Regions from separate parts of the Absicoccus sp. genome, predicted to be linked through region 1. Evidence: a T-box and tRNA genes for the amino acid it is inferred to sense, from the RefSeq annotation. Region 1 holds a T-box; the other holds one or more tRNA genes.
The links. The T-box of region 1 lies ahead of leuS (leucine--tRNA ligase). A T-box ahead of a tRNA ligase gene usually reads a tRNA of that ligase, here a tRNA-Leu.
Positions count from the first base shown of each region.

Region 2: it encodes a tRNA-Leu, which carries the amino acid that the T-box ahead of leuS (leucine--tRNA ligase) is inferred to sense. The anticodon was not compared.

Region 1 is NZ_JAXDRQ010000011.1:28,320-35,613, reverse strand. Features, by position in the region: gene comGC (competence type IV pilus major pilin ComGC) at 1-149, shown strand, start outside; gene SOS22_RS02105 (type II secretion system protein) at 127-510, shown strand; gene SOS22_RS10860 (prepilin-type N-terminal cleavage/methylation domain-containing protein) at 494-661, shown strand; gene SOS22_RS02100 (hypothetical protein) at 627-1,022, shown strand; gene SOS22_RS02095 (hypothetical protein) at 1,009-1,383, shown strand; T-box leader at 1,391-1,589, shown strand; gene leuS (leucine--tRNA ligase) at 1,622-4,018, shown strand; gene SOS22_RS02085 (DUF4430 domain-containing protein) at 4,028-4,441, shown strand; gene SOS22_RS02080 (hypothetical protein) at 4,467-4,931, shown strand; gene SOS22_RS02075 (homocysteine S-methyltransferase family protein) at 4,982-7,294, opposite strand, start outside.
Region 2 is NZ_JAXDRQ010000007.1:17,259-24,552, reverse strand. Features, by position in the region: gene SOS22_RS00790 (folate family ECF transporter S component) at 1-438, shown strand, start outside; gene SOS22_RS00785 (folylpolyglutamate synthase/dihydrofolate synthase family protein) at 435-1,703, shown strand; tRNA gene SOS22_RS00780 (tRNA-Leu) at 2,432-2,520, opposite strand; tRNA gene SOS22_RS00775 (tRNA-Cys) at 2,526-2,600, opposite strand; gene SOS22_RS00770 (proline--tRNA ligase) at 2,701-4,395, opposite strand; gene SOS22_RS00765 (peptidase U32 family protein) at 4,397-5,596, opposite strand; gene SOS22_RS00760 (peptidase U32 family protein) at 5,593-6,426, opposite strand; gene SOS22_RS00755 (NADP-dependent isocitrate dehydrogenase) at 6,527-7,294, shown strand, end outside.

The sequences.
Region 1 (7,294 bases):
CGCAAATATTATTGTATGAAATCGATCATGATAAAACACCGTCTTCCGTATCTGAATTAATTTCGGGTGGTTATCTAAAAAAAGGGCAAGATACATGTCCCAATGGTAAACAGGTGGTGATCGTAAATGGAGATGCGAAAACCCAGTAATGGTTTTACCATGATCCAAACCTTATTTGTATTGATGATCATTTGCATCTTGGCAATACAAGTACGACCGTATCGACCAAATATTCGCTTATTCATGAAGCAAATCTTGGATCAAAGCATCGTGATGCAAGAAAAAGCAATGGTTGAAAAAAGAGATGTAATGGTTGTTTGGTCATCCCATTCGGTTTCTTTAGATGGTCACACTATTTCTTATCCTTCTGGCATTACTTGTGATGCGGCCACCTATCACTATAATGCGAAAGGGAATATCTCATCCGCCTTGACCATTACTTGTCACCAAGGGAAAAAATCCAATCGTCTGATTTTTCAACTGGGATCTGGACGTGGTCGACTTGAATAAGAATGGGTTTACATTGGCGGAAGCTCTATTGGCTTTTTTCATTGTATCCATATGTGTATTATTGGTTGTTATGATGGCAGGTTTGGTTAAGTCGAATGCAGAAAGCAGAATCAATCATGAAATCGAAACAAAATGGTTTTACACTGATTGAAACATTATTGTCTTTATATGTTTCTTTATTGGTCAGTATGCTGGCATTGCTTCTAATCGTCAGTGTCTATCATATCTATACTTCTCGGTATATGATCCAGGTGGAACTGGCCATCCTGCAATTACGACAACGCTGCGCATTAGCCACTTGTCATGTACAAGAAGGTGTTTTGATCTTGGATATCAATCATGAAGCGTATCAAATACGTTATGACAAACATCGTTTGGTCAAACAACCAGGGTATGAAATATGGATGGAGAATATTGATGGGGCTATATTTTATAAAGAAAATAAAGGAATTTATCTTACCATTGATCATCAAGGAACAAAACAGACCTATCAAATCTATGAATGGGTATAGTACTTGGATTGCTTTGGTTTGTTTCGCTTTGGTGATGCAAATATTGAGTATATTATCCATTGAGACATTACAACAAGTGGCATTGGTTCAATGTGCCAAACAAAATGTGATTGATTTATCTTGTATGTCTCATGCAAAGGAGATCATTCGACAAAATCAAATGGCAATTCGTTGTGGAACACCTCATCCTATTAAAACCAAGACGGTTACGATCGATGGAATCCCTATTCAATGGAATGATCACAAGACGTATGTAGAATGTACGTATCCAAAAGCCAATCGTATCGTGACCATGAAGATCTATTATGATGCGAAAGCAATCCTTTCGATGGATATTGACTCTGTTTTAAAAAAAAGGTAAAATCGAAGCATAGGCGAAGAGTTAGAGTAGTAAAGGTATCATTTGTTCGTAGAGACTTGATGGTTGGTGAAAATCAAGAAGAAATGGCCTTGAACTTGCTAAGGAGCCGATAAGTAATGTTATCCGTTCTCTTGCGTTAAAAGAGTTGAGTGATCAAATTTTTTATTTGATAACTAAGGTGGTACCGCGTTTCCAACGTCCTTAGACAGGACGTTTTTTTATTGTAGGAGGAGAAAAAATGTACGATCATCAGGCAATTGAAAAAAAATGGCAAAAGAAATGGTTGGATGAAAAAACATTTAAGTGTGATACATCTGATTTTTCCAAGCCCAAATATTATGTATTGGATATGTTCCCTTATCCAAGTGGCCAAGGTTTGCATGTAGGTCATCCAGAGGGATATACAGCAACAGATATTGTTGCACGTAAAAAAAGAATGGAAGGATATAACGTTCTTCATCCAATGGGATGGGATGCTTTTGGCTTGCCAGCAGAACAATATGCGATTCAGACAGGTCATCACCCTGCTACATTTACGAAGCGAAATATTGATCATTTCCGTGCCCAAATTCAATCTTTAGGTTTTAGTTACGATTGGGATCGTGAAGTCAATACGTCAGATCCATCGTATTATAAATGGACCCAATGGATTTTTTTACAGTTGTATAAAAAAGGTTTAGCGTATGTTGATGAAATTCCTGTTAACTGGTGTCCAGAATTAAAGGCTGTCTTAGCCAATGAAGAAGTCATAGATGGCAAGAGTGAACGTGGAGGATATCCGGTGATTCGTAAGCCCATGCGCCAATGGGTATTAAAGATCACAGCCTATGCCGAACGTTTATTGGATGATTTGAAATTATTGGATTGGCCACAATCCACCATTGAAATGCAGAAAAACTGGATTGGTAAATCACAAGGTGCCAATGTTATTTTCAAGATTGATGGGTACGACAAAGAATTTACGGTCTTTACCACTCGTTGTGACACATTGTTTGGAGCGACTTATTGTGTCATGTCACCCGAACATCCATTTGTGGATGAAATCACGACACCTGAACAAAAAGCCGATGTTGACGCTTATAAAAAGATCTGTGCCACAAAATCGGATCTAGAACGTACCGATCTGAATAAAGATAAGACCGGGGTATTTACAGGGGCATATGCCATCAATCCTGTCAACGGAAAGAAGATCCCAATCTGGATTTCTGATTATGTATTAGCAAGTTATGGAACCGGTGCTATCATGGCGGTTCCAGCACATGATACACGTGACTATGAATTCGCAAAGAAATTCAATTTACCAATCATCCAAGTGTTAGCTGGTGGAGATATTTCGAAAGAAGCCTATACCGAAGATGGTGTTCACATCAATTCGGAATGGTTGGATGGATTAAATAAAGAAGATGCCATCAAGAAAATGTTGGCATGGTTGGAAGAAAACCATTGTGGGCAAGCTAAAACAACATATAAGCTAAGAGACTGGTTGTTCTCAAGACAACGTTATTGGGGGGAACCTATTCCTATCATCAATATGGAAGATGGTACACAACGTGCCGTTGAATTGGATGAATTGCCACTGGAATTACCAGCCACGAACAATTATCAACCAAGTGATAATGGCGAAAGTCCACTGGCTCATTTGACGGACTGGGTCAATGTCGAAATTGATGGTGTCAAAGGAAAACGAGAAACCAACACGATGCCACAATGGGCAGGTTCTTGTTGGTATTATTTGCGTTATATCGATCCGCATAATGATAAAGCCTTAGCTGATCCAAAATTGTTGGCTCACTGGCTGCCTGTCGATTTATATGTAGGTGGTGCCGAACATGCCGTTCTGCATTTATTGTATTCTCGATTCTGGCATAAGGTTTTGTATGATTGTGGCGTTGTGCCAACACCAGAACCTTTCCAAAAATTATTCCATCAAGGCATGATCTTAGGATCGAATGGTGAAAAAATGAGTAAATCACGTGGCAATGTGGTCAATCCAGATGATATCGTCAAATCACATGGTGCCGATGCTTTACGTGTTTATGAAATGTTCATGGGACCATTGGAATCGGCTTTACCTTGGTCAACTACGGGTCTAGATGGTACGCGGAAATGGTTGGAACGTGTCAATCGTTACTTTACCGAAGTCGCAAAGATCACCGATACAAACGATGGTACCCTAGATAAAAGCTATAATGCGACCGTAAAGAAAGTCAGTCATGATATCGATGCGTTGCGTTTTAATACCGCTATTTCTCAGATGATGGTCTTTATCAACGATGCCTATAAAGCTAAATCCATTCCACGTGACTATGCGGAAGGTTTTGTGAAGATGTTTAGTTGTTTTGCGCCACATTTAGGTGAAGAACTATGGGCAACCGTATTCGGTCATACCGATACCATCGCTTATGAACCATGGCCAACCTATGATGAGTCGAAATTAGTCGAAGAATCCGTAATGGTTATTGCGCAAGTCAATGGTAAAGTACGTGGTAAATTTGAAATGCCAGTGGGCAGCGATGACCAATCTTTACAAGAAGGTGCTTTAGCTTTACAGAATGTACAACGACAACTTGAAGGCAAAGAAATCAAAAAGATCATTGTGGTAAAGGGAAAAGTTGTCAACATTGTTGCCAAGTAGGTGGAGAATATGAAAAGAAAAAAAATTATTGGTTTCATTCTGGCACTGGTTGTTGTGGCGGCCATCTTCTTTGGAATTTATCAAGCCAATCAACCAACGACGATGGTTGGTTCCAAAGAATATACCGTAACGGTAGTCGATGATCAAGGCAAGAAAAAAACATATGAAGCATCCACGGATAAAAAATATCTAGGTGCGGCATTAAAGGAATTGGATAAAAATTCCGATGAATTTTCCATCAAAGGAACCAAGAGTGAGTATGGAACCTATATCACAACGGTCAATGGATTAAAAGCAGATTACAATAAAGACAAAGCATATTGGTCCATTTATGTAAATGGAAAATATGGTCAAAATGGCGTGGATTCCCAGACCGTAAAGAACAACGATAAATTCCGTCTCGTTTATGAACAAGGCAAATAATTGGAACACACATACGCTTGTATTGATGGCACTCTTAACTGCTATTTTAGAAACCTCTAAAATGGCGATGGCTGCCATTCCCAATGTAGAGCCTGTAACCTTATTATTGATTGTTTATACACTTTATTTTGGCTGGAAGACATTATGGATCGTGGCTGTCTATATTCTTCTAGAAACGATGATTTGGGGCTTTAATGTATGGGTCTTTATGTATCTATACATTTGGCCCTTTCTCGTTTTTTTGGTGATGAAAGTTAAGCGTTGGGATTCAACGATTACTTTCAGCATTCTTGCTGCTGCCTTCGGTTTATTCTTTGGTGCGCTGTGTGCCATCGTTTATTTATTCATTGGTGGCCCCAATCTCATGATTTCCTGGTGGATCAGTGGGATTCCCTTTGATATCCTTCATGGCATCAGTAATTTTTGGATGGTCTTTTTATTATATCGACCCGTCTGTAAAGTGATGGATCATTTTCTAACAAAACAATAAAAAAGCAGAAACAAGCTCAAAAACCTATTTCTGCTTTTTTTGATGAAATATTACGCAAACAGAGAATTCGCATAACGGACACTTTCCATGGCATCTTTACCATAATGATCCGCCCCAATGGCATCGGCATACTCTTGTGTCATGACTGCACCTCCCACCATGATTTTGGTGTCCGGCTTCTTTTCATGAAGCAATTGAATCGTTTCTTCCATGCTGACAACCGTCGTGGTCATTAAAGCGCTCAACCCAACCAAAGAAACATTTTCTTTGATGGCGGTATCAACAATGACTTCCGGATCCACGTCTTTGCCTAGATCGATCACTTGATATCCATAATTTTCCAACATGACTTTCACAATATTTTTACCAATATCATGAATATCACCTTTGACAGTGGCTAAAATGATTTTTACTTTCTTTTGTTGTGGAGTATCTGCCATCGATTGCTTGATGACTTCAAAAGCAGCTTTGGCTGCATCCGCACTCATCAATAACTGAGGTAAAAAAATAGTCTTTTTTTCAAATCCTTGCCCCACAATATCTAAAGCTGGAATCAATTCTTGATTGATGATATCCATTCCATTTTTTGTTTGGATCTCTTTTTCACATAAAATTTTCGCTTGTTCCACCAAACCATGCTGTACCGCACTCGATAACGTTTCTTCACCCTTTGTTGTTTGTTTGGCTGTATGGATCGTTTCCATTTTTTCATCAGGCACATTTGCATACGTGGAAATATAATCCATACATTGTGGATCCATATTTAATAAGGCACAAGATGCTCGATAGGCACGCATCATGCTTTCATTACCCGGATTGATGATGGCACAAGAAAGGCCGCTATGAATGGCCATGGTCAAGAAATGGGAATTGATGATTTCACGATGTGGCAAACCAAATGAAATATTGGATACACCTAAAATACTATGACAATGCAGTTCTTCTGTGATTTGACGAATCGTGTCCAATGTGATCTTGGCACTGGCTGTATTGGAAGAAATTGTCATGGCTAAGGCATCCAATACAATATCTTTTTTTTCGATTCCATATGTCGCGGCTGTATCTACAATTTTTTTTGCGACGACATATCGCCCCTGTGCTGTTTCGGGTATGCCTTCTTCATCAAGACACAATCCCACGATCACACCGCCATATTTTTTTACCAAAGGAAAGATCACATCCATGTTTTCTTGTTTTCCATTGACAGAATTGATCATCGGTTTGCCATTATATAAACGTAAAGCTCTTTCTAAAGCTACCGGATCCGAGGTATCGATCTGTAAAGGAAGGGAAGTGATATTTTGTAAATTCGTCATGACTTCGCACATCATACTTGGCTCGTCGATATCGGGAAGTCCTACATTGACATCCAATACCATGGCACCATCTTCTTCTTGTTTCAAGCCAACACCTAAAATATAGTTGATATCATGTTCGCGTAAAGCTTGCTTAAATCGTTTTTTTCCGGTTGGATTGATACGTTCACCAATAATGACTGGTTTTGATCCAATTTCCACGACTTGTGAACCCGATGAAATCACACTACGAGATTTCTTTGATTGGACTTGGAATGGTTTCTCTTTGACCAAACGAATCATGCGTTCGATATATTCTGGCGTTGTGCCACAACAACCACCCATGACTTGTACACCCATATCCGCAATTTCCGCCATCGTAGAAGCAAACATTTCTGCTTGCAGATCATAAACTGTACGACCATGGATCTGTGAAGGTAAACCAGCATTGGGATTGACGATGATAGGAAGGCTTGATGTATCAATCAAACGTTGAATGACACCTTTCATTTGAATCGGACCTACACCGCAATTGATTCCTAATGCATCAACACCCAATCCTTCGAGCATGGCAACCATAGATTCAACGGTTGCTCCGGTCATCAAAGTTCCACTTTCATCATATGTGTTCGTGATACAAACGGGCAAATCACAATTTTCTTTAGCAGCAAGTACAGCTGCTTTGGATTCATAACTGTCATTCATTGTTTCAATCAAGATTAGATCCGCGCCTGCTTGTGCTCCCGCTTGGATCACTTCACCGAAGATCGAAACCGCTTCTTCAAAAGGAAGGTCGCCCATGGGCGCTAATAATTTACCAGTAGGACCAATGTCTAAAGCAACAAAGGCCTGGGGATTGATCCTATCACGAGCTTGTTTGGCAATTTCTACTGCTTTTTTTGCAATCTTTGGTGTATCATCGCCAAATTTGATTCGATTTAATCCAAATGTATTTGTGTTGATGATCGTAGAACCAGCCTTTAAATAGGCTTCCATATAAGATCGTACTTGATCGGGATGGGTCAAATTCCATGTTTCTGGCAGTTCGCCACTCGCTAATCCCATGGC
Region 2 (7,294 bases), on a different contig from region 1:
ATTACCAATGTGATCGAAATTCGCTTTTCACAAATTCCCATTGCGATGGAATCGGCTTTATTTGGGCCCATATTGGGCGCTATCGTTGGTGCTCTTGCCGATATTGGCGGCTACATTGTAAAGCCGACAGGCCCTTATTTTCCTGGTTTTACGATCAGTGGACTCGTCTCTGGTTTGATTTTTTCCTTGGTCCTATATAAAAAAGAAATCTCACTCAAACGCGTATTGTTGGCTGAAATTCTATACACGCTGATTGTGGGGCTAGGATTCAATACCCTATGGTTATCCATATTGTATGGGAATACATTTTGGGCTTTCTTAATGATGCGTCTAGCCAAAGAATTGATCATGATTCCTATCAATACTGCATTGATGATGGTTATATTAAAACCGGTATCCATCACCAGCTTCTTTAAGCAAAGTGTATCGATACAATGAATTACGAAGAAACAATGCATTGGTTGATGCATTTCCCTGTTTTTCAACCTAAAAATGTCATTCATGGAAAAGCACGTATGGATTTGAACACTATACGTGCTCTTCTTGCATATTTGGAAAATCCTCAAGATGCTTGTTCCTATATCCATATTGCCGGTACCAATGGAAAAGGATCATGCGCTGCTTATCTCAATTCGATTTTAACACAAACCTCTATGCACATTGGTTTTTTTACGAGTCCTCATCTTTTTGATTGGAAGGAACAAATACAAGTAGACAATCAATGGATTGACCCTCTTTCTTTAGCTGAATTGGCCACGCAAGTACGAAATATTGCGAAGGAACACGATCTGCATCCCTCCATGTACGAAGTTACTTGTGCAATTGCGTTTTTGTATTTTCAACATAAGCAATGTGACCTAGTCATTTTGGAAGTTGGTTTGGGCGGAGATGTCGATGCCACCAATGTCGTTTCCCATACTGTTTGTGCCTTGATCACAGCCATTGGTTTGGATCATACGGAATTGTTGGGCCATACATTATCAGAAATCACATCGCATAAAGTGGGTATCATCAAACCGCATTGTGATGTGATCGTCTATCCGCAAACCCAAGAGGTCCTTGAAGTCGTTGCTTCCCAATGCCAACAAAGGGATGCGAAAATGCATATTGTGCCTTCTATACAAGCCGATACAAAAGATCTATCGGGTCAATCGTTTCATGACTACCATACACAGTTATTGGGTACATATCAGGTGCAAAATGCAATGATGGCCATCACAACCGCTCAGATCCTACAAACAAAGGGATATCCAATTGCATCGGCTGATATACATCGTGGTATTAAAATGACGATTTGGCCTTGTCGCTTTGAAATCATCCAAAAAGATCCCATTCGTATTGTCGATGGGTCTCATAATGTGCAAGGTGTATACCAGTTAAAAAAATCGTTAGAGACTTATTTCAAAGCGGAAAAAATAACCTTTGTAATGGGTGTTCTAGAAGATAAAGACTATGAAGTAATGATCGATATTCTAGGTCCTATATCGTCTTGTTTCTATACGATCACACCACCCAATCCAAGAGCCCTGGATGCACAAACATTAGCTCATATCATCCAATCGAAGGGACATCCTGCCATTGTTTCATCATTGGATCAAATTGTGGATCAAACCCGTTCGATTTCATCCATTGTTTGTTTCTTTGGCTCCTTGTATTATGTAGGTCAAGTCCGAAACAAGATCTGTATGCGACAATTTCGATGATCGCTATGAATCAATCATAGCGATTTTTTTTAATCATTCTCACAATATCAAAAGGATTATCCAATATATTGAATACCATTTGGAAAGACACACAATCGTTGACGCGTTGCTTTTTACTCACGATATAACAAAACCGATTGTTTAAATATTTCTTGAAATCAATATATACGACATTCTTTAAACATCCGGTATTTTTTTGACAAGAATATACATATAAAATTCTTCCGTCAATGAAATGAATTTTATTCGGATCATGATTACCTAAGTCTACATTCGTAAAGACTTCTCTATCGTATGTATGTATTTGATTCCATATGTAAAAAAATGATGCAGAAATTCCTTTTTTGTATGTTCATCTTCTAAATATCACCAAATTCTTTTATCTCGATAAGTTTCTAATCGCGTTGCGAACGTTCTTGTTTTCCTCCATGCAAAAAAAGCCCTATCATGATGATAGGACATGGTATTCCCCATTATATTGGCTTTACCACCTTGCATACTGTAGGTTGGTGTGTGCTGCGAGCCAATCTCTAACACACTCTTTATAGGTATTTGTATCCGAATAAAAAGATGATCGTAAATCATTTGTGAATGGCAGAAACGTATCAGTCCCCACTCCATTTGTTACACATTAATTATTTAAATCGTGAGTGAAAAATGCAATCAAAAGTAGGCCAAATGTAGGCCACTAAAATAAAAAACCCTTTAAATAAAGGGTTTATTATCGATGGTGGGGACGGTGGGACTTGAACCCACACGGGAATTAACTCCCAACGGATTTTAAGTCCGTTGCGTCTACCAATTCCGCCACGACCCCATAAATGGAGGTTCCGATCGGAGTCGAACCGATGATCACAGAGTTGCAGTCTATTGCCTTAGCCTCTTGGCTACGGAACCAGGTGCTTATTTATTATACAAGATCCATTGTATAATTGCAAGCTCATTTCGACCTTGTTTATAATAACATGGATCCTGTATAATGCCAAGCATTTTTTATCTATTTTTCATAAATTTCAATGATTCGATCTTCAATATCATCCAAAGATACTTCCGTCTTTTCTCCGGTTGCTCTTTCGGTCCATTCAAGCATACCATCTTTTACACCACGACCAACCGTGATACGATGTGGGATACCAATCAATTCCATATCTTTGAATTTGACACCAGGACGTTCTTTTCGATCATCCAATAAAACATCATAATGACGCTTCTTACAGAAAGCATATAATTGATCTGCCACTTCCATTTGGCGTTCATCTTTATTGGAAATCACAACGATGGCTAATCGGAAAGGGGCTACTTCATCGGGCCACATCAAGCCTTTTTCATCATTGTATTGTTCGGCAACAGCGGCCATACAACGCTCCAAACCAATACCATAGCAACCCATCCAAATCGGTTTCTGCTGGTTGTCTTGATCCGTATAAAGCACATTTAAACTCTTTGAATATTTGGTTCCAAGTTTAAATAAATTGCCTACTTCAATACCATGTTCAAATGTCAATGGTTGGCCACAAACAGGACATACATCCCCATCTTTGACTTGACATAGATCGGCAATGGCTTCGGGTTGAAAATCTTCAACATTTACATTTTCATAGTGATGGTCCGTTTTATTTGCACCCACAATAAAATTATGCATTTTTAAGATTTGACGATCCATATAAACTGGACAATCAATACCAATTGGACCTGCAAATCCTACCTTGGCATGGGTTACTCGTTCGACATCTTCAAAAGCTGCCAATTCCATTTCATTAACACCTAAAAGCTTCATGGCTTTGGCTTCATTTAATTCACGATCCCCCGGCACACAGAATGCCACGATCTTACCGTCGGCATTATAGAGCAAAGTCTTCACAAAATCACTCGGTTGTTTTCCAAAGAAAGCTGCAACCTCTTCGATGGTTTTCGCATTGGGGGTTTCCTTGATTGAATAAGGCACTTTTGGTTCAGTTGACTCCGGTTTATTATCAACAACTTCGGTAATTTCCATGTTGCTTGAAAAGTCGCAACCTTCACAGCCAACAATGATATCTTCTCCAATGGGTGATAAGGCTTGGTATTCTTCACTTAATAAACCACCCATCGCACCGGTATCTGCCCGCACAACTTTATATTTCAGTCCCAAACGATCCATGATACGACAATAGGCATCATACATCGCATCATAAGATCTTGCCAATCCGGCTTCGTCGGTGTCAAAAGAATACGCATCTTTCATGATAAACTCACGCACACGAATCAAACCAAAACGAGGACGTGTTTCATCACGATATTTCGTTTGGATCTGATATAAATTATATGGAAAATCTTTATAGCTCTTGCCATCCATGCTGGCTGCCATCGTAAATAATTCTTCATGGGTTGGTCCTAAAACATAAGGACGATCATTACGATCATGAAGCGCAAACATATTGGAGCCAAACGCTTCTCTTCGACCGGATTTTTCATAGACTTCCTCCGGACTCAAGGCAGGCATCAATAATTCTTGTGCCCCTTTGGCATCCATTTCTTCACGAATGATATTTTCCACTTTCGCTAACACTTTTTTACCCATTGGCATGATCATATAAATACCGGCACTGGTCTTTTTGATCATACCAGCTCGCACAAGCAAATTACTCGATACACTATCTTCATCTTTTGCGTTTTCACGCAATGTATAAAAAAAACTTTGACTTAATTTCATTTTATTTTCTCCTCTTTCGAATCATTGCATTTTTTTGCCAAGGCCCATCCCATTTCGCATAAACGATTTGCATCGGTTTATTGCACACATTCATGGGATCTCCATTTTCATCTTCGATCCATTGAAGATGGATCGGCGTACTTGGAATTTGGGGACCAAATATTTCTAGAGCGTCTTCGAACACAAATTTATTTTTGACTTGTAACTGTATTTTATCATCCTTTTGACCCATAACAAACGCAACATATTCCTGGGTCACCGTCTCATCATGATCTTGGTATAACTGAACCGTTTCGTCCGGTAACCCTTTATAAAAGCCAGGCCCTGTTTGGCGATTTTCTGCTTTGGCAATCTCCAATTTAATGGCATCTAATTCTTCTTGGCTGACTGTTCCTTTTTCATAAATATGATCGATCAAACGACGATAACTGGAAACCACACAAGCAAGATAATAGGCAGACTTCATTCGTCCCTCGATTTTTAAAGAAGCAACGCCCCATCGAATAAAGGATTCAATTTCATCAACAGCTTGTAGGTCTTTGGACGACATGCAAAATAATTGTTCCGGATCCGAGAGTTCTTTGTTTCCTTCCATGAGATGATATTTCCATCGACAGCTTTGTGCACACCCCCCACGATTGGCATCTCGCAAAGTCATATGGTTGCTTAAAACACAACGACCCGAATAGGAAATACACATGCCTCCATGAATAAATATCTCAATCGGCAGAATTTGTTTTTGAGCCATCGTTTGGATTTGTTCCATACCGCATTCTCGCGCCAAAACAACACGATCCATGCCTTGTTCTTTCCAAAATTGGATAGCTTTTGAATTGGTGCTTGAATGTTGGGTAGAAACATGCACTTCAAAATGACACCCCAATGATTTTGCCAATGTCATAATATATGGACTGGCCACAATGATCGCATGGACACCAATGGCATCCAATTGCTGCAAATAGGTTTGGATGCCTTCCAGATCATCTTCATGTGGTAACATATTGACCGTTACATGCACATGGGCATGGTGGTCATTCGCAAAATCGACCAACTCCTTCATCTCGTCCAAAGAAAAGTTCGAAGCGCGTGAACGCAGGGAAAATTGTTTTCCACCAATGTATACTGCATCCGCCCCATATAAAATGGCGATCTTAGCTTTTTCCAGATTACCAGCAGGAGCTAACAATTCAATTTTATTCATTTCTGCTCCTCCTTTTTTCGAATCGTTTGTTGATGATACCAATGATCAGAACCAGGCATCACAAGGTGTTCTTTATATGCATTTAAAATATCAATGGTCCAAGCATCGGATTGAAAAATGGAATCGATTCGAAACCGAGAGATTCCATATTCTTTTAATGTCTGCATCTCATGACTGGATTGAATCGGTTGTTCACTGAAAATATGCGTACCCGTTTCATCTTGGAGAATAGGCATGCGATCCGATCGGGTTGCTTCGATGAGATCATATCGTAAGGTCGATGGCACATCCATATTTTCTTGATGCATATAATTGGAAACCAGAGGTCGACGCGAATAAAGAATCGAAAAATAGCCATTGATCAATACTTCCAAATGTGGAGCTTGCGCAATTTTTTTCATTTCATCCAGTGACAATTCGTGAGCTAAACTTACGGCTTGTATGCCTTGATTTAAATAAAATTGCGCATCCAAATGATTGGTTATTAACGTTTCCGGTTGATAAATCAATGCATTTTGATAACCAATCTCTTTCGCTACTTGTAAGACGCCTTCATCTGCAAAATAAAATCCTTGGATACCTAAGGATTGACATTGTTGTAGAGTATCTGAAACAAGAGGTAGATCTTCATCCATCATCAGCTTTGTTCCATTGACATATAGATCCAAGTTGAATTGATCACAATTTTCCTTCCATTGCGATAGTTCGTTCCTTTCAATCGTACATGGACAATGTAAAGCAAGAGGCTTGACACCAATGATGACGCCATCACAACCGGCTTCTTTTAAAGCTTTTAAAGATGATTTTTCATGAATTGTTGCAAGAATCATTTCTTTACCTCCACAATGTCTATATATTACCACAAATAAAAATAGTTTTGGCATACGGATACAAGAAAAGGTATAATGGATGCATAGTTGGAGGATGCCTATGGAAAAAATTCAAATGAAAACGCCGTTGGTTGAAATGGATGGCGATGAAATGACACGTATTTTATGGAAGATGATCAAGGATGAACTGATCCTTCCCTATGTGGATTTAAAAACAGAATATTATGATCTCGGATTAAAACATCGAGATGAAACCAATGATCAAGTAACGATCGATGCAGCCAATGCCAATAAAAAATATGGAGTTTCCGTAAAATGTGCAACGATCACACCCAATGCACAACGAGTAGAAGAATACAACTTACATCAAATGTGGAAATCTCCCAATGGTACGATCCGTGCCATTCTGGATGGAACGGTGTTCCGTGCTCCTATCATGATCGATCCCATCCAACCGGTTGTACGCAATTGGAAAAAGCCAATCACCATTGCTCGTCATGCCTATGGTGATGTATATCGAGATCAAGAAATTCGTGTATCCAAACCAGGAACAGCTACATTAAAATTTACCGATGAAGATGGCCGGACAACCGAAGAAAAAATCTTTGATTTTGAAGGAAAAGGAGTACTTCAAGGTCTTTATAATAAAGATGATTCGATTCAATCATTTGCTCGTAGTTGTTTCAATTATGCTTTAGATGCAAAACAAGACCTATGGTTTGGTGCAAAAGATACGATTTCGAAAAAATATGATCATACGTTCAAAGATATTTTTCAAGAAATCTATGATCAGGAATACAAAGACAAATTTGAAGCAGCTGGCATCACTTATTTTTATTCATTGATCGATGATATCGTCGCCCGAGTG